DNA from 2 places in the Paenibacillus sp. FSL R7-0331 genome. Region 2 is predicted to be linked to the other one. Evidence: riboswitches for the same ligand, from Rfam matches in the RefSeq annotation. Region 2 holds a riboswitch; the other holds the start of a gene.
The links. A riboswitch is a leader RNA that binds a small molecule or an ion and turns the genes downstream of it on or off. The one in region 2 is predicted to bind glycine.

Region 1 (8,648 bases), 460 kb from region 2:
CCGAGAAGCGGGCGCTCTGGAAGTCCAGCGGCTTTAGCAGGTCCATCGCTACGCTCCCGTCCAGGATTTTACCGGAAATGGAGGTTTCAGAGTACCAGGAGAGCACGGAGTTGGCCAGAAAAGTGACCAGCAGATAGGTCTTCATCTGATCCCAGGTGTATCCGCCGACCTCGCTTCGGCCGCTGTAAATGCCCTGCCACAAAAAGTAGATTGCCAGCAGATTCACGGTGTTAGCCAAAAATCCGATTACGTAGGAGGTCCGGTAGGCCAGCACATTTTGCAGGGAACGGTTCGCAATGCTCCTGTATTTTTTAAGTGGAATAGCAGACATGGCTGTGAGGGTCCTCCTTTCTTATTGGGCTTGCTGATTCAGATCGAGATTACCGTCATATACAGCCTTGATTACCTGTTCAATGTTGGCATCCTCCATCCGGAAGTCGATCACCTCGCCATGGCGCATCACCCGGCTGACCACATCGCTGGCGGTATATTCATACCGGTCAAAAGCAACAGAGAATTCCTGTTCATTCTGCAGCGTAAGCCTAATTCCGGGAGTCCGGTCCAGCTCTGCGAACAGCTCCGGCATCGGCGAGCCAACCTGGAAGAAAATAACCCGGCTGCGGGCAAAACGCGACTTCACCTCGCTCAGGCTGCCGTCATAAATAATCATGCCGTGGTCGATGATAATCAGCCGTTTGCACAGGTCCTCAATATCGCCGAGATCATGGGTGGTCAGCATGACGGTGGTCTGCTGCTCCTGGTTAATTTTTTTGATGAATTCACGGATCTTCTGCTTCACGGATACATCGAGCCCGATCGTCGGTTCGTCGAGATAGACAATGGGCGGGTTATGTAAAAGGGCTGCAGCCAGATCGGCGCGCATACGCTGCCCCAGCGAGAGCTTCCGGGCGGATAAGTGAATGAATTCATTCATGCCCAGCAGCTCGATAAACTGCTCCAGATTATTCCGGTACACGTGATCGGGAATCTCGTAAATATCCTTCAGCAGCGAAAAGGATTCGACAATCGGAATGTTCCACCACAGCTGGGTGCGCTGGCCAAAGACAGCGCCGATTTGGGCGGCGTTCTCCATTCTCTTCTTGTACGGGTTGATACCGTTTACAGAAATGCTGCCCCCGGACGGCTTCAGGATGCCGCTCAGCATCTTGATCGTGGTGGACTTGCCGGCACCGTTCGGTCCCACGTAGGCGACAGTTTCACCGGTTTCGATGCTGAGATCCAGCGGATGGACAGCCACTTTTGTAATGTTTTTGGGGACAATCAGGTGCTTGAGCGCCCCTTTCAGGCCCGGCTCCTTCACCGCCTGCACAAAGGACTTGGTCAGTCCCCTGGCTTCGATAATACTCAAGGCTATTCCTCCCTTACTCTGAAGATTGTGATCTTTAGACAAAAGCCATGTTCCAATATAGCACTTGGCTCGTGTCGAAAACTGGCGGAATAGCATAGCAGCTAAAAAAAATTATTGGATTTTAACGAAAAAAGTCGGCCCCTCCGCTGTGGCATTAATCTTAATAGAACAGCTGTAACAGATAAAACTAATTAATTTTAATTGAGCTTTAGATTAGTTAAGATATTGTGAGAAAAAGAAAATGCCATTAAAAAAGCGGCTACCTCCCAAAGGATACGAGTATCTTGGGGGTAGCCGCTTTAATTTGATTATTGATCTAAATAAATTAACCGCAAGAGCAGTTCAATACCGGCTTCCGAGCGGCCTGGGTTTCATCCAGACGGCTGATTTCGGTTGTATGCGGAGCGTTGATGACGATTTCCGGTGTCTCCTCTGCTTCCTTGACGATCTGAATCATTGTTTCAATGAAGCCGTCGAGTGTTTCCTTGCTTTCGGTCTCGGTCGGCTCGATCATCATGCACTCTTCGACGGTGAGCGGGAAATAGACAGTCGGCGGGTGGTAGCCGAAGTCAAGCAGCCGCTTGGCTACGTCGAGCGTACGCACTCCGTATTGCTTCAGATTGCGGCCGGACATGACGAATTCATGCTTGCAGACGCCCGGATAAGGAATTTCGAAGTACGGCGCCAGCCGGTGCATCATATAGTTGGCATTCAGCACAGCGTTCTCGGATACCTCGCGCAGGCCGTCCGGTCCGTAGGTACGGATGTAGGCATAGGCACGAACGAGGATACCGAAGTTGCCGTAAAAGGCTTTGACCCGGCCGATGGATTCCGGTCCGCCGTAGTTCAGCGAGTAGCTGCTGTCTTCATTCTGTACTACAGAAGGCTGCGGCAGGAACGGAATGAGAATCGACTTCACGCCGACAGGTCCGGCTCCCGGGCCGCCGCCGCCGTGCGGGGTGCTCATCGTTTTGTGCAGATTTAAGTGCACGACGTCGAAGCCCATGTCGCCCGGACGGGTAATGCCCATGATCGCATTGGAATTCGCTCCGTCATAATAGAGCAGGCCGCCGGCTTCATGAACGATCTCAGCAATCTCGACAATCTGCGTCTCGAACAGGCCGAGCGTACTCGGGTTAGTCAGCATCAGTGCAGCAGTGTCGCTGCCGACGGCAGCCTTCAGGGCATCAAGATCGACCATGCCTTTGGCGTTGGACGGGATCGTTACGGTATCCAGGCCCGCAGCTGCGGCGCTGGCCGGGTTAGTGCCGTGCGAGGAGTCCGGCACGATGACCTTCGTACGCTTCTCGCCGCGGCTCTCGTGGTAGGCGCGGATCATCATCAGGCCGGTCCATTCCCCGTGGGCACCGGCGGCAGGCTGGAGGGAGACGGCATCCATGCCGGTCAGAACAGCCAGATCTTTTTGCAGAGTATACATCAGTTCAAGTGCGCCTTGAATGCTTTCTTCCGGCTGGTACGGGTGAATCTTGGCCAGACCCGGGAAGCGGGCTACATCTTCATTAATCTTTGGATTGTATTTCATTGTACAGGAGCCTAGCGGGTAGAAGCCGTTATCGACACCGAAGTTGCGGCGGGAAAGGGCGGTGTAGTGGCGGATTACATCCACTTCAGACACTTCCGGCAGCAGCACTGGCTCACTGCGCAGCAGTCCGGCCGGTATCAGGGTATCAATCGCCTCATCCTCAGGAATATCGCATACAGGCAGGGAATAGGCTGAGCGGCCGGGACGGCTAAGCTCAAAAATCAGACTTTGTTCCGGTTTCATAAACAGCCCTCCAATAGCTTAGCGAATTGGTCGATTTCCGACTTGCTTCTTTTCTCCGTAACGGCAACCAGCATATGTCCGGCCAGCTCCGGATAATCACGGCCTAGATCATAGCCGCCAAGAAAGCCTTCTTTAACAAGCCTGGAATTAATTTCACTGACGCTGCTTCCTTCAGGAAGCTTCAGCACGAATTCATTGAAGAACGGTGCAGTGAATGCAGGCGCTGCACCTGTAAGCTCGCCGAGCTTGGCTGCGGCATAATGGCTCTTGCGGATATTCAACTCGCCGACCTCGCGCATGCCCTCTTTACCCATAACGGACAGGTACACGGAAGCGCAGAGCGCGAGGAGCGCCTGGTTGGAGCAGATGTTGGAGGTCGCTTTTTCACGGCGGATATGCTGTTCGCGGGCCTGCAGCGTTAGTACAAAGCCGCGTTTACCGTTACGGTCAACGGTCTGGCCGACAATCCTGCCCGGCATGCGGCGCATTAGCGGCTCCGCTACAGCAAAGAATCCGCAGGTAGGACCGCCAAGTGAAGCCGGAATGCCCAGCGGCTGCGCATCACCGACTACAATGTCGGCTCCGAGCTTGCCCGGTGTTTCCAGAACGCCCAGTGCCAGCGGGTTGGCGCTGACTACAAGCAGTCCTTTGACGGAGTGAATCAGCGGTTCGATTGTGCGGAGGTCCTCGATCGCTCCAAAGAAGTTCGGGGACTGTACCAGCACAGCTGCGGTATCCCCGTCAATTGCTTCAGCAAGCTTAGCCTGATCGGTTACGCCGTCTTTATAATCAATTTCCACGACCTCAAGCCCCCAGGCACCGGCTGATGTAGCCAGTACTTGCCGGGCTTCGGGGTGGACGGTACGGGAAACAATCAGTTTTTTGCGTTTGGTTGCGCCTGCTGCCAGAACAGCTGCTTCTGCGAAGGCAGTAGCGCCATCATACATACTGGCGTTGGCCACCTTCATGCCGGTAAGCTCACAGATGTAGGATTGAAACTCGAAAATCGCCTGCAGCTCGCCCTGGCTGATCTCCGGCTGATACGGGGTATAAGCCGTATAGAACTCCGAACGGGAAATCACATGGTTGATGACAACCGGGATATGGTGGTCATAGATTCCGGCGCCGAGGAAGCTGGCGTGGGTATCGAAGTGGGCGTTCTTGTCGGCCAATTCTTTCATATGGCGGAGCAAGGCATATTCATCCAAAGCCTCTGACATCGGCATGGTGCCCTGATAGCGTACAGATTGCGGAATATCGATAAACAGCTCCTCCATGGACTGAATCCCGACGGCTTCCATCATCTCCTGGCGGTCCTGCTCAGTCATGGGCAGATAGCGGTGCTTCATTGCGGCTTCACTCCCTGGCTTTTTTTATAAAACGGTGCTTTGACTACTGCAGCCTTAAGCTGCCTGCCGCGAATCTCCACATAAATTTCGGTGCCGATTTCACTGTAGGCTGCATCGAGCAGCGCAAGTCCGAGATTACGCTTCAGCGTCGGGGACTGAGTTCCGGTCGTTACCTCGCCGATCTTGACGCCGTCTGCGTAGACGGGATAGTGGGAACGCGGAATGCCGCGGTCAATCATCTCAAGCCCGACCAGACGGCGGGGCAGCCCGGCTTCCTTCTGCTTCACCAGCGCATCCTTGCCGATGAAGTCTGCTTTATCCAGCTTGACGAAGAACTGCACGCCGGCTTCCAGCGGAGTGATATCTGCCGACAGCTCCTGGCCGTACAGCGGCAGCTTGGCCTCGAAGCGGAGCGTGTCGCGTGCGCCCAGCCCGGCCGGCGTCAGGCCATGCGGAGCACCCGCTGCCAGCAGGCCGTTCCACAAGGCGGCGGCTGTATCCAATGAGGCGTACAGTTCAAAGCCGTCCTCACCAGTGTAGCCGGTACGGGAGAGCAGGACTTCAACGCCGCAGACCTCAGCGCGCTCAATGAAGTGGAAAGGCTTCAGTTCTGCAACAGGAGCGGAGGTGACTTCACGGAGGATTGTTTCCGCCAGCGGCCCTTGCAGTGCCAGCAGCAACGTATCATCAGAGACATTCTTCAGGCTCGCTCCGCTGAACTCAGCAGTGAGATGCTCCTGCAGCCACTGGAAGTCCTTATCGATGTTGGAGGCGTTGACGACAAGCATGTAGCGTTCTTCACCAAGACGGTAGACGAGCAGGTCATCCACAACTCCGCCGTCCGGATACAGCATCAGTGTATATTGAGCCGCACCGTCAGCCAGCCGGCTGACATCGTTGGTGGTCATTTTTTGCAGAAAAGCTTCCGAGCCGCTTCCGCTGACCATGAATTCCCCCATATGCGATACATCGAACAGTCCTGCCTGCTGGCGGACCGCCTCATGCTCCTTGACGATTCCAGTGAACTGCACCGGCAGCTCCCAGCCGCCAAAATCAATGCATCTGGCCTCCGCGTAAGCGGAGTAAAGCCCGAAAAACGGTGTTCTCTTCAAAGCATCCATGTACTCACTCCCCTGATCTGATTACACATAAGCATAGCGGCTGTCCCGTACCCGTCCGGGCCGGCGCCTGTTTGGATAGACAACAAAAAAAGGACAGAGCGGACGCTAAAAATACGCACTTGTGCGCAAAAATAGCCTTCCGCTCTGTCCTTTGTACCTGAGAGTTACCCTGCCGGGACCAAATCCCGCAGGTTTCCCCGTTGGTGATCAGTGCGCTGCAGATACAGGGACTGATGCTCTCCAGAGATGCGTCCGGCAAAGGTCCTTTTGCCTGAGAGATTCACCCGCTCGCGGGCTTACTCCTTCGGCGCTGTCTTCAGGAGACAGTCTCTCCCTATGCCATCATTCGCAAACCATATGATGTTCTGATGTCTCCATTAAACCGGGTATTGGACCCCGCGTCAACAAAAAAACGTCAAAAAGATGACAAAATTAAATTTCCTGTCAGTTATATTGACATTGCGCAAGCCGATATCTTAGTCTATAACTACATTTACAACACCAAATTCGGAAATGAGGCGCTTGAAATGAGTGAAGTGTTAGACAACCTGCGGTACAGTGAAGAGCATGAATGGGCTCAGCAGGGTGAAGGACGCGTAGTGCGGGTCGGGATTACGGATCATGCCCAGCATCTGCTCGGGGACATCGTGTTTGTAGAGTTTCCTGAGGTAGGAGCTGCTATTTCCGCCGGGGACAGCGTAGGCAGCATTGAGTCTGTAAAGACAGTTTCCGAATTATATTCACCCGTCTCGGGAAAGGTGACCCGGATTAATGATGCGCTGGAGGCCAGCCCGGAGCTGCTTAATGACGAGCCTTACAGCGGCGGCTGGATCTTTGAGCTTGAGCTTGACGGGGAGTACAGCGAGGCTGTTGCCGGACTGCTGGATGCGGCTGCTTACCGTGAATTAATCGGGGAATAACAGCTGGACAATTTGTGCAAATGAAAACAGGCACTCCTGCCTTCGCCAAGGTAGGGGTACCTGTGTAATATAGAGGCGGATTCCGTATGCGGCTTACATCATGCTGCGCGGAGTCCGTCTTTTTCTGATGCCTCTTAAACTATCCTTAATAAAAGTTGGGGGATTTGTTAATCTCCGGGTAAAGCTGCGGGACGATCCGCCATAACAAGCACAATAGCCCCATGCCAATTAGTGCAAATGAAATCAGGAGAAGAAGGAGCCTGATAGTACGCTTTGGAGGTGCGTTGACGCGCAACACAAAACGGTAGAGAAAGATAGGGTAGAACGGAAACAGCAGCACTGCAGACATACCTATACACAGAAAAAATCTTATCTCGCCAGGGGAGGATGGACTCATCTGAATTCAGGCTCCCTGTCAGCAAAGTTTGGCAGTCTTACATTCTGCTGATTTCTTGGCTGAGACGAATCCGTTATTCCTCTTCCTGCAGCTGCCGGAGCACAATCAGCTCAACCCGGCGGTTTCTCTGGCGTCCCTCAGCGGTAGTATTGTCGTAAGCGGGCCGGGTGTCGGCATAACCCGCATACTGGAAGGTTCCCGGGTCCAGCCCCTCACTGTCCAGAAAAAAGCGTAAAACCGAGAGTGCGCGTGCCCCCGACAGATCCCAGTTGTCATTATACTGTGAGCCGGCAGATACGGGGGTATTATCGGTGTGGCCTTCGATGCTGATCGATGCGCCTATGCCGCTGAATAACCCGGATAGCTGGCGGAGTGCCGGAAAAGCAGGCGGCTTCAGCTCTGCCCGGCCGACATCGAACAAAAAGCGGTCGCTGAGCGTAATGGCAATACCCTGCGGCTTGTCCGCCACAAAGATCTGGCCGCCGAGATTATTGTCCTCAACATAAGCTGTGATTACGTTCATAAGGGCGTTAAGCTTGGCTTCCTGTTCGCGGAAAGCGAGCTCGCGCGCAGACGGCGGCTCATTCCCGTCCTGTTCTTCTGCGGCTGGTGTTCCGCCGGAGCCGCTGCCTGCATTGCCTGTTCCGCCGTTTACGGAATCATCGGTCCCGCCCGTGCTGCTTCCTCCGTTTTGCCCTCCGGCAGCAGGGGGGGCTTGAATTCCGTTCTCTCCATCCAGAACACCGCTTCCCCCATCCAGCACAGGGTTCCCGCTACGGAACGTTTCAGACAGGGAGCCCGTTACTATCCTGTACTTCTCGGTATCGAGACTGCTCATCGCATACATGACGACGAAAAAAATCAGCAGCAGCGTAATCAGATCCGCATAGGTAATCATCCAGCGGTCCCGGGGCTCGTGCTGTCCATCACTCTTGCGGCTGCGCCGGGTCCGTTGCTTCATGACAGGCCTCTGAAGGATCTCTCTATATCCGGTGAATCAGCGATAAAAGAGCTCAGCTTCTTGCGCACCAGATGCGGAGGATCCCCGTTCTGCAGGGACAGTATGCCGACCAGCAGCATCTCCATGCTGCTTAGCTCAGTCTGTGCACGGGATTTGATTTTGGAGGCGATGGGTAAAAAGATTAGATTGGCGCTGGCTACACCATACAAGGTCGCGGTAAAGGCGACAGCAATGGATGAACCAAGGCCTGACGGATCAGAAAGATTACTGAGCACATGAATAAGTCCCATGACGGTTCCGATAATCCCCATGGTCGGGGCGTATCCTCCGGCAGCCTCGAAAATTTTGGCATAGCCTTCATATTTCAGTTCTTTGGCATCCATATCCAGCTCCAGAATCTGGCGTACCTGGTCCGGATCAGTACCGTCGACGATGAGCAGCAGCCCTTCACGGGTAAAAGGGTCGGGATGCTCCTCTGCCTGCTTTTCCAGTGCAAGCACACCGCCTCTGCGCGTAATAGCCGCCATCGAGATCAGTTCCTGGGCTTTATCCAAATCTGTGTCAGGCTGTCTGCCAAAAGCAAGGCGCAGCGCAGCGGGTACAGAGCGCAGCTTGGAAGCGGGGAAGCTAATCAGCACCGCAGCGAGCGTGCCTCCGAATACAATAAGGGCGGCGTTTGGCTGAAGCAGTCCCGGCAGCGTGCCGCCTTCCCGGAAAAAACCGCCGATAAGCGCGGCCAGCCCGG
Region 2 (8,648 bases):
CAGGTAGAGATTCTGGACCTGCTAACCGATCTGAATCGCAAGCACGGCACTACCATCGTCATGGTGCTGCATGATATTAACCTGTCGGCCCGGTATGCCGACCATATCTTTGCCCTTCATTCAGGCAAGCTGGTCGCTGAAGGCACGCCGGATACAGTGATTACGAGCACCCTGGTTAAGGACATCTTCGGACTGGACTGTGCAGTAATCAAGGACCCGGTTGCCGGCTCCCCGATGATCGTACCCAAGGGCCGCTATCATGCCGGTTATGTACCTGTTTCTTAACAGACAGGCTTTAGCGGATACACAGGACTCACTACAAATAAAAGCACCCCGGTTAGGGAGTGCTTTTATTTGTGTTCCGATTTATAGCTAGAGCTGATGCCCCGCCTCCGTATTAATTCCGGTCTCCCCGCGGCTCTTCTGCTTCCTGCTTCTCACCGAATACAGGACGAATAGCAAAATGAACCAGACCGGAGTGAACAGCAGCGCCGGACGGGTCTCCTCGGCAATCAGCATAATGATCAGGATCGCCGCGAACAGCGCCAGAACAATGTAGTTAACGGCCGGAGTAAACGGTGCCTTAAACTTGGAGGCAGCCTGCAGGTCCGGCCGGTTCCGCTTGTATTTGATGTGGCATACCAGTACGACGCCCCAGACCCAAATGAAGCAAATGGCGCTGACCGTGGTTACAATGCCGAAGGCCTGCTCCGGAACCAGCTTGCTCAGCAGCGCACCGGCTGAAACAACCAGTGTAGAAATGAACAGCGAATGGGCCGGCACATGATTTTTGTTCAGCTTGCCGAACCGGGCAGAGGCCTGATCCTTGCGGCTCAGATTGTAGAGAATCCGGCTGGTCGAGAACATCCCGCTGTTGCAGGCCGATGCGGCTGAGGTCAGCACGACAAAATTGATAATCCCGGCAGCAATCGGAATACCCACGAGGCTAAAGGTTCTTACAAACGGACTCTCCGCCGGGCTGAGCTGGGTCCACGGGTTAACGCACAGCAGAACGAACAGCGCGCCAACGTAGAAGAACAGAATCCGCAGCGGGATTTTGTTAATTGCTGACGGGATATTTTTCTCAGGATCAGCGGTTTCTGCCGCCGACACCCCTACGAGCTCTACACCGACATAAGCAAATACGACCATCTGGAAGGAGAACAGGAAGCCTGTGATGCCGTTCGGGAATACCCCGCCGTGCTGCCACAGGTTGCGGACCGTTACCGTTCCTGCATCTGTTTTGAAGCCCATGACGAGCAGGACAATCCCAAGCCCGATCAGGGCAAGGATCGTAACTACCTTGATCAGTGCGAACCAGAATTCCAGCTCGCCGAAGCTTTTGACGGTCAGCAGATTAAGTCCCAGCAGAATAATTAAGCAGATAACGGCAGGTATCCACTGCGGGATATCAAACCAGTATTGTACATAGACACCGACCGCAATGACATCGGCCATCGCCGTCATAATCCAGCAGAACCAGTACGTCCAGCCTGTAACAAAAGCAGCCTTCGGCCCCAAATAATCCTCAGCTATATCCGTAAAGGACTGGTATCCCGCCTTGGACAGCAGCAGCTCCCCCAGTGCCCTCATCACAAAAAATACAGCGATCCCCACAATCAGGTAAGTGAACATAATCGACGGACCTGCTTTTTCAATAGCCCGTCCTGATCCCAGGAATAATCCTGTGCCAATGGTTCCTCCAATTGCGATTAACTGAACGTGCCGGTTAGCCAGCTCTCTCTTTAACTCTGCCATGCCTGTTTCCCCCTTATGATTACAGCCTGCTGCTGCCAATAAAAAAAGAGACTGGATATGATCATCCAATCTCCCGGCTCATAAGAATATCAAACACTATCCGCCCTGCAGGCAGCAGCCCGCAAGGCAGATAAATATTCAGTACTCTTCTGTCCTTTTGCCTGAGATTGTGAACCCTTCGGCGCTGCGGTAGCCCGCAGTCTCTCCAGAAGCTGCTCCTGCTATAGTGTGATCCATAGCATTCATAGCCTGTAGTGTATTAAGTTGGTGAAGCGTTAATGCATTCTGATATTCTAACATATTACTCGCGGTGTGAGTATTAGAGCTGTGAAAAAAGTCTCATTTCCAATTTTATACTTACGTGCGCCTAACCCTGTACCTGCTCCTCCTCAGCCTTTCCGTAAAACTTAAGAAAAACAATGATACCGATCAGCGCTACAACGATGCCCGACCAGAAAAACCATACCTGCACCCCGTACCGCTCAGCAACCGGTCCGGCCAGGGCCAGCCCGATTGGAGAAGACAGCATCCCGATGCTGGAAACGAGCGAAATGACCCGCCCTAACGTTTCCGGCTCATAAGCCTTCTGAATCATCGCCATATAGGGGCCGTTGAACAGCGGCGCAGCAGCGCCCATGAGGAAGGACAGCACAGCAAAGGCTACGAAGGCCCCGCTGCCGACTACTCCGCTAAGCAGGCAGGTCAGGCCGATAATAACAAGGCTTACGCTCATATAGGTGGAGTCACGCCACTTGGAGGACAATACCGACAGCAGTACGCCACCCAGGATCATGCCAATGCCGAATACCGCCTCTATAACACTCGCGCTGTATCCGCCCCGGCCAAAGTGCTCCAGCGTCATCAGCGGGAACAGCATGGCCAGCGGCATAAAGACAACACTGAAGCCGGCCATGGCGATTGTAATGAACACGATCGGCTTTACGGAAACAAAGGTCCGCCAGCCGAGAATGAACTCCTGCCGGAAGGATGGTGCCTGCACCGCCTCCGGTTTCGGCTGATGGATCTTTACCATCAGCAGCATGACGTTGGCAATCAGCGCACCTGCCACATCAAGCAGGAGCACTGTTCCCAGCGATGTAGCCGAGTATACGGCAATCCCCAGCGCCGGTCCCAGGATGCTGGAAGCGGAGAAGACCATCTGCTGCCAGCCTGCTACCCGGGTTAACTGGTCCTCCGGGGCGATCAGCGGGACGGCCGCCTGGAACGACGGCGCATGGAATGAGGAGGCCACGGAGCGGATGAACAGGACGACATACACGACCCACAGGCCCGGATCACCCCACAGGTAATAAGCGCCCAGGGCCAGGCTGGTTACAGCAATCAGACTGTCTGAGATGATCATGGTCAGCTTGCGGTTCCAGCGGTCCAGCAGCACACCGATAAACGGCCCCAGGATGGCCTGCGGCAGGAAGCCGACAAGTCCGGCAACCATCAGTACAGAGGCTGATCCTGTCGTTTCGGTTAAATGCCAGATAATCGAGAACTGCACCATCGATGAAGTCAGAATCGAGAAGATCTGACCGCTGAAGATGAAGGCAAATGTCCTCTTCCAGTGCATATGATTCATAAATTGCAGCCTCCCAAAAATAAAATAATTTCTCTTGTCAATTTGCCGATAATCAAAAAAACAGACCCAAGTCCAGTGGGCTTGAGTCTGCTTGCTTTACGTATCAGAACAGGGCATAGCCAAATAAGGCTCTGCCATATAACCGTGCGGTTCGCGGTCTATGTCCCATACGTAATAAAACAAGCAACTCAAAAAAGCCCACCTTACCGGTGAAACAAGCTCTTCCGGGTACTCATCTTAAACGTATGAAATAGATCATAGTCCGCAAGCCTCCTTATCGTTAATTAGCCGTATCTTATCACCGGGAATAGAAGGTGTCAAACCTAAAACCGCAAAAAAAAAGCAGGTAAGCCACCGCTTACCCGCTCCCCGCTACTATACCTTTATTTGATGATTACATATTCCAAGCCTACAAGCTTAGCGTAGCTGACGATCTGGTCTGTAGTCAGGTTCAGGGAAACCACGGTGTGGTGACCGCCGCCGTTCTCGATCCAGGCCTTCACTCCGTCCTGGAAGTTAGGCTTAACCTTCCACAGCACACGGGCTACCGGAAGGTTAGGAGCCGCAACCTCAGGCTCGAAGGCTTCCACTTCATTGATCAGCAGCTTGTAGTGTGTGCCGAAGTCTGCCATCGAGACAACAACGCCTTCGCCTGCTTTGCCGTCAAATACAAGGCGGGCCGGATCTTCACGGTCGCCGATACCCAGCGGCGATACCAGCACCTTAGGCTTGCTGCTTGCCAGGCTTGGATCAACCTCAAGCATGTGGGACTGCAGAATGGCTTCCTTGCCTTCTGCCATCTCATACGTGTAGTCTTCCATAAAGCCGGTGTTCACGTTGTGGGCCATAACCTTCAGCAGGCGGTCAAGGGCAGCGGTCTTCCAGTCGCCTTCGCCGGCGAAGCCGTAGCCTTGAGCCATCAGGCGTTGCACCGCCAGACCCGGAAGCTGCTTCATGCCGTGCAGGTCTTCAAAGTTAGATGTGAACGCATTGTAGCCGCCGTTATCCAGGAAACGCTTCAGGGCAATTTCGTAGCTGGCCTGAACCTTAACGCTCGCTTCCCATGCTTCCTTGCTGTAGTTGCCGTAATCGAAATCGTACTGCTCTGCATATTCAGCGAACAGGGCGTTGATCTCTTCTTCCGTTACTTCGTTTACATAAGCAACCAGATCGCCGATACCGAAGTAGTCAACAGTCCAGCCGAACTGGATCTGAGCTTCTACTTTATCGCCTTCAGTAACCCCCACATTGCGCATGTTGTCGCCGAAACGGGCAACCTTGATGTTGAAGCTTTCGTTGTAAGCAACCGCTACGTCCATCCACTCGGCAATCTGCTTCTGGACATTAGGGCGCTGCCAGTAGCCTACAACCACTTTGTTCTGTTTGTTCAGGCGGGCATTGATGAAGCCGTACTCACGGTCACCATGGGCAGCCTGGTTCAGGTTCATGAAATCCATGTCGATGGTTGCCCAAGGAATGCTCTCATTGTACTGGGTAGCCAGGTGAAGAAGAGGCTTCTGCAGCAGATTGGTGCCGCGGATCCACATTTTGGCCGGGGAGAAGGTATGCATCCAGGTGATTACACCGGCAACCTCGTCACGGTAGTTGACTTCCTTCATGATGGTGGTGATTTTGTCCGCGCTGACTGCCAGATCCTGCAATACAAGCGGGTAAGGCAGAACGCCGCTGTTATTCAGTGCATCTACCATTTCCTGGGCGTGGGCTTTAACTTCTCCCAGAGCCACTTCTCCATACAGATGCTGCGATCCAACAACGAACCAGAACTGCTTGTCACTAACTGTTGTCATTTATATTCATCCTCTTCTCTTAAATTGTAATAGTAGGCTAATCTGTACCCAATATTACTTCTGGCCGTAGTAAGCGTCCTTGCCGTGCTTGCGCAGATAGTGCTTATCCAGAATCCGCTGCGGCAGCTCCTCGGCGAAATGATTCAGCTCACGGGCAAAATGGTTCATCTTAGCCACTTCCTCCAGCACCACACTGTTCATAACAGCGGAATGGGCATCCTTGCCCCAGGTGAATGGTCCATGACCCTTCAGCAGTACGCCGGGAACCGCCATAATATCAATGCCCCGCTGCTCAAACGTCTCGATGATCACATGTCCTGTCTCTGCTTCATACCCGCGGTCAATCTCCTCCTGTGTGAGGAACCGGGTACAAGGTACAGCGCCGTAGAAGGTGTCAGCATGCGTAGTTCCCATAACCGGAACATCAAGTCCCGCCTGCGCCCAGACGGTTGCCCACATGGAATGCGTATGCACAATGCCGCCAATTTCCTTGTAATGCTTATACAGCACAGCATGGGTTGGTGTATCCGAGGAAGGTCTCAGCTCGCCCTCAACAACGTTACCGTCAAAATCGACAACGACCATATCGCTGGCTTTCATTTTTTCATAGCTGACTCCGCTTGGTTTAATGACGAACAGGTTACGCTCACGGTCAACCGCGCTCACATTACCCCAGGTGTACTTGATGAGTCCTTGCTTAGGCAGATCCAGATTGGCCTGGAATACCTCTTCCTTCAATTGCTCTAACACATTAACCCCTCCCGTTCTCTACCAGATGATCTACCGCAGCCTGCTCAATCGCCAGTCCTTCCACATACCGCTCCATGAAGAGCTCAAAGCCCTTAACGTCAGCTGCATCCGGATGAATGATCTGTCCTTCCGTATCCTTAAATACCTTGTTATCGAGAAAATCGTCCAGACGCTCCTGCTGCTCCCTGTTCTGCATGAACGCGGCCAGAATCGCCATCCCCCAGGCACCGCCCTCGCTGGCTGTTGCCATTACGGAGACAGGTACGTTCATCGAGGCTGCCACGATCCTTTGACCGACAACCGGCGTTTTGAACAAGCCGCCGTGCGCCAGAATGCTGTCGATTGCGACATTTTCCTTCTTGGTGAGGATATCCATCCCGATCTTCAGCGCGGCAAAAGCGGTAAACAGGTGCGTACGCATAAAGTTAGCCAGATTGAAGCGGCTCTCAGGCGAGCGGACGAACAGCGGGCGTCCCTTCTCGATGCCTGTAATATTCTCCCCGGAAAAATAACCGTAGCTCAGCAGGCCGCCGCCGTCGGCATCCGCCTCAAGCGCTTTGTTAAACAGCACGCTGAACAGCTTGCCGGAATCCGTCTGGAAGCCCATAGCCTCCGCAAACTCACGGAACAGGCCGACCCATGCGTTGATGTCACTGGAGCAGTTATTCGCATGCACCATCCCTACCGGACTGCCGTCCGGCGTAGTAACCATATCAATCTCCGGATACACAGCGGACAGATCGTTCTCTAGCACGATCATCGCGAACACGGAGGTACCTACAGAGATGTTACCGGTGCGTTTTCTTACACTGTTGGTAGCAACCATGCCTGTTCCGGCATCACCCTCAGGAGGGCACAGCGGAATACCTGGCTGCAAGTCCCCGGACACGTCCAGAATCGCCGCACCCGCTTCGGTTAGTACGCCTGCCTGCTCGCCTGCATGATACACCTTTGGCAAAAGCTCTCCAAGCTTCAAAGAATAGCCCTTGGCTGCTGTCAGCTCGTCGAACTGCTTGACCATTGCCGGATTGTAATCCTGCGCAGCTTCATCAATCGGGAAAATCCCTGAAGCATCGCCGATTCCGATTGCTTTCGTTCCGGTCAGCAGCCAGTGGATGTACCCGGCCAGTGTGGTTACAAAATCAACGTTCGGCACATGTTCTTCCTTGTTAAGAATCGCCTGATACAGATGGGCAATGCTCCACCGCTCAGGGATGTTGAACTGGAACTGTTCAGTCAGCTCCTTGGCCGCAGCTCCGGTTGTCGCATTACGCCAGGTCCGGAACGGAACCAGCAGCTCTCCCCTGCTGTCAAAAGCCATATATCCGTGCATCATGGCCGAGAATCCGATTGACCCCACCTTACTCAGGGTGACTTCGTATTTCTGCTGTACTTCCTGCTTCAATTCACTGTAGGCAGTCTGCAGGCCCTTGATAATATCATTCAAATCGTACGTCCAATATCCGTCAACCAGCTGGTTCTCCCACTCGTAGCTGCCGGAGGCAACCGTCTCAAACGTCTGGTCAATCAGTACCGCCTTGATACGTGTGGACCCAAATTCGATACCCAGCGAGGTTCCTCCCTCAAGTATCGCTTGCCTGATGTTCTGATCCATGCCCACGTTACTCCTCCCTAGCCAACCTGTTATAATTGCAATAATAAAAAGAAGGCGCTTCCCTTTAACAGCTCCAGTATAATTTTTTGTTCGTACATTTGTCAATACAACTTGTAAGATATACATACAAATTTGCTTTGTATTTATACATATGCGCCAGCAGATTATAATAAGCTAATATCTGTGTTACAATATGTACGTACAACTTTAACATAAGCTTTACATTCCGTTCTGAACTACCTCGAAAGAAGTGAGTCCGATGAAGACGAAATACCAGATTATTTTTGATGATATAAAAAGCAATATTCTATCCGGGGCCTACAGTGTGGGGGAGCAGATTCCTACCGAGCTGGCCTTGCAGGAGACGTACAATGTCAGCCGGCAGACGGTGCGCAAGGCGATCCTTGAGCTGTCTAATGAAGGTTTTTTGCGCAGCGAAAAAGGCTCCGGCACCTATGTCAGCAGCCAGTTCCGCTCCAAAGCGGCAGGCGGCTCCAGCAAGCGGACGATCGGCGTTATTACCACCTACCTCTCGGACTATATCTTTCCTTCTATTATCCGCGGGATTGAGGGGCGGCTGAATGAGGATAATTATTCACTGCTGCTAGCCAGCACCAATAATGATGTAGCCCAGGAGAAGAAGGCGCTGGAGATGATGCTCTCCTTCGGGGTAGACGGCCTGATTGTGGAACCTACGAAAAGTAACCTGTACAACCCTAACATCGCCTACTACCTGTCCTTCAAGGAGCAGGACGTGCCGTTCATCATGATCAATGCTTATTATGAGGAGCTGGAGGTGCCGTTCTTTTGCCTCGATGATGTGCAGTCCAGTTACCTTGCGACCAAGGAGCTGATCTCCAAGGGCCATACCCAGATCGGCATCATCGCCAAGATGGATGACCTGCAGGGCAAATACCGGATGAAGGGCTATATCAAGGCGCTCGGCGAAGCGAAGCTGCGGTTCCACCCGGAGCAGGTATTGTCCTTCGATACCGAGACTAAGCAGGTGCTGTCAGATAGCCTCAAGACATTCCTAAGCGAAAATAGAGAGATGCTGACAGCTATCGTCTGCTACAACGACGAGGTCGGCCTGGAAGCCGTCAATGTGTGCCGCCAGCTGGACATCTCC

Region 1: linked by a shared signal. The riboswitch ahead of gcvT (glycine cleavage system aminomethyltransferase GcvT) and the one ahead of R70331_RS29720 (amino acid permease) in region 2 are both predicted to bind glycine.

What each region holds. Positions count from the first base shown of each region.
Region 1 is NZ_CP009284.1:6,363,796-6,372,443, reverse strand. It holds gene R70331_RS27860 (ABC transporter permease) at 1-331, opposite strand, end outside; gene R70331_RS27855 (ABC transporter ATP-binding protein) at 353-1,369, opposite strand; gene gcvPB (aminomethyl-transferring glycine dehydrogenase subunit GcvPB) at 1,695-3,155, opposite strand; gene gcvPA (aminomethyl-transferring glycine dehydrogenase subunit GcvPA) at 3,152-4,504, opposite strand; gene gcvT (glycine cleavage system aminomethyltransferase GcvT) at 4,501-5,625, opposite strand; glycine riboswitch at 5,875-5,971, opposite strand; gene gcvH (glycine cleavage system protein GcvH) at 6,153-6,545, shown strand; gene R70331_RS27830 (OmpA/MotB family protein) at 7,016-7,903, opposite strand; gene R70331_RS27825 (flagellar motor protein) at 7,900-8,648, opposite strand, start outside.
Region 2 is NZ_CP009284.1:6,827,566-6,836,213, forward strand. It holds gene R70331_RS29715 (ABC transporter ATP-binding protein) at 1-285, shown strand, start outside; gene R70331_RS29720 (amino acid permease) at 373-1,758, opposite strand; glycine riboswitch at 1,898-1,977, opposite strand; gene R70331_RS29725 (MFS transporter) at 2,126-3,346, opposite strand; gene araA (L-arabinose isomerase) at 3,730-5,154, opposite strand; gene R70331_RS29735 (L-ribulose-5-phosphate 4-epimerase) at 5,209-5,904, opposite strand; gene R70331_RS29740 (xylulokinase) at 5,906-7,519, opposite strand; gene R70331_RS29745 (GntR family transcriptional regulator) at 7,779-8,648, shown strand, end outside.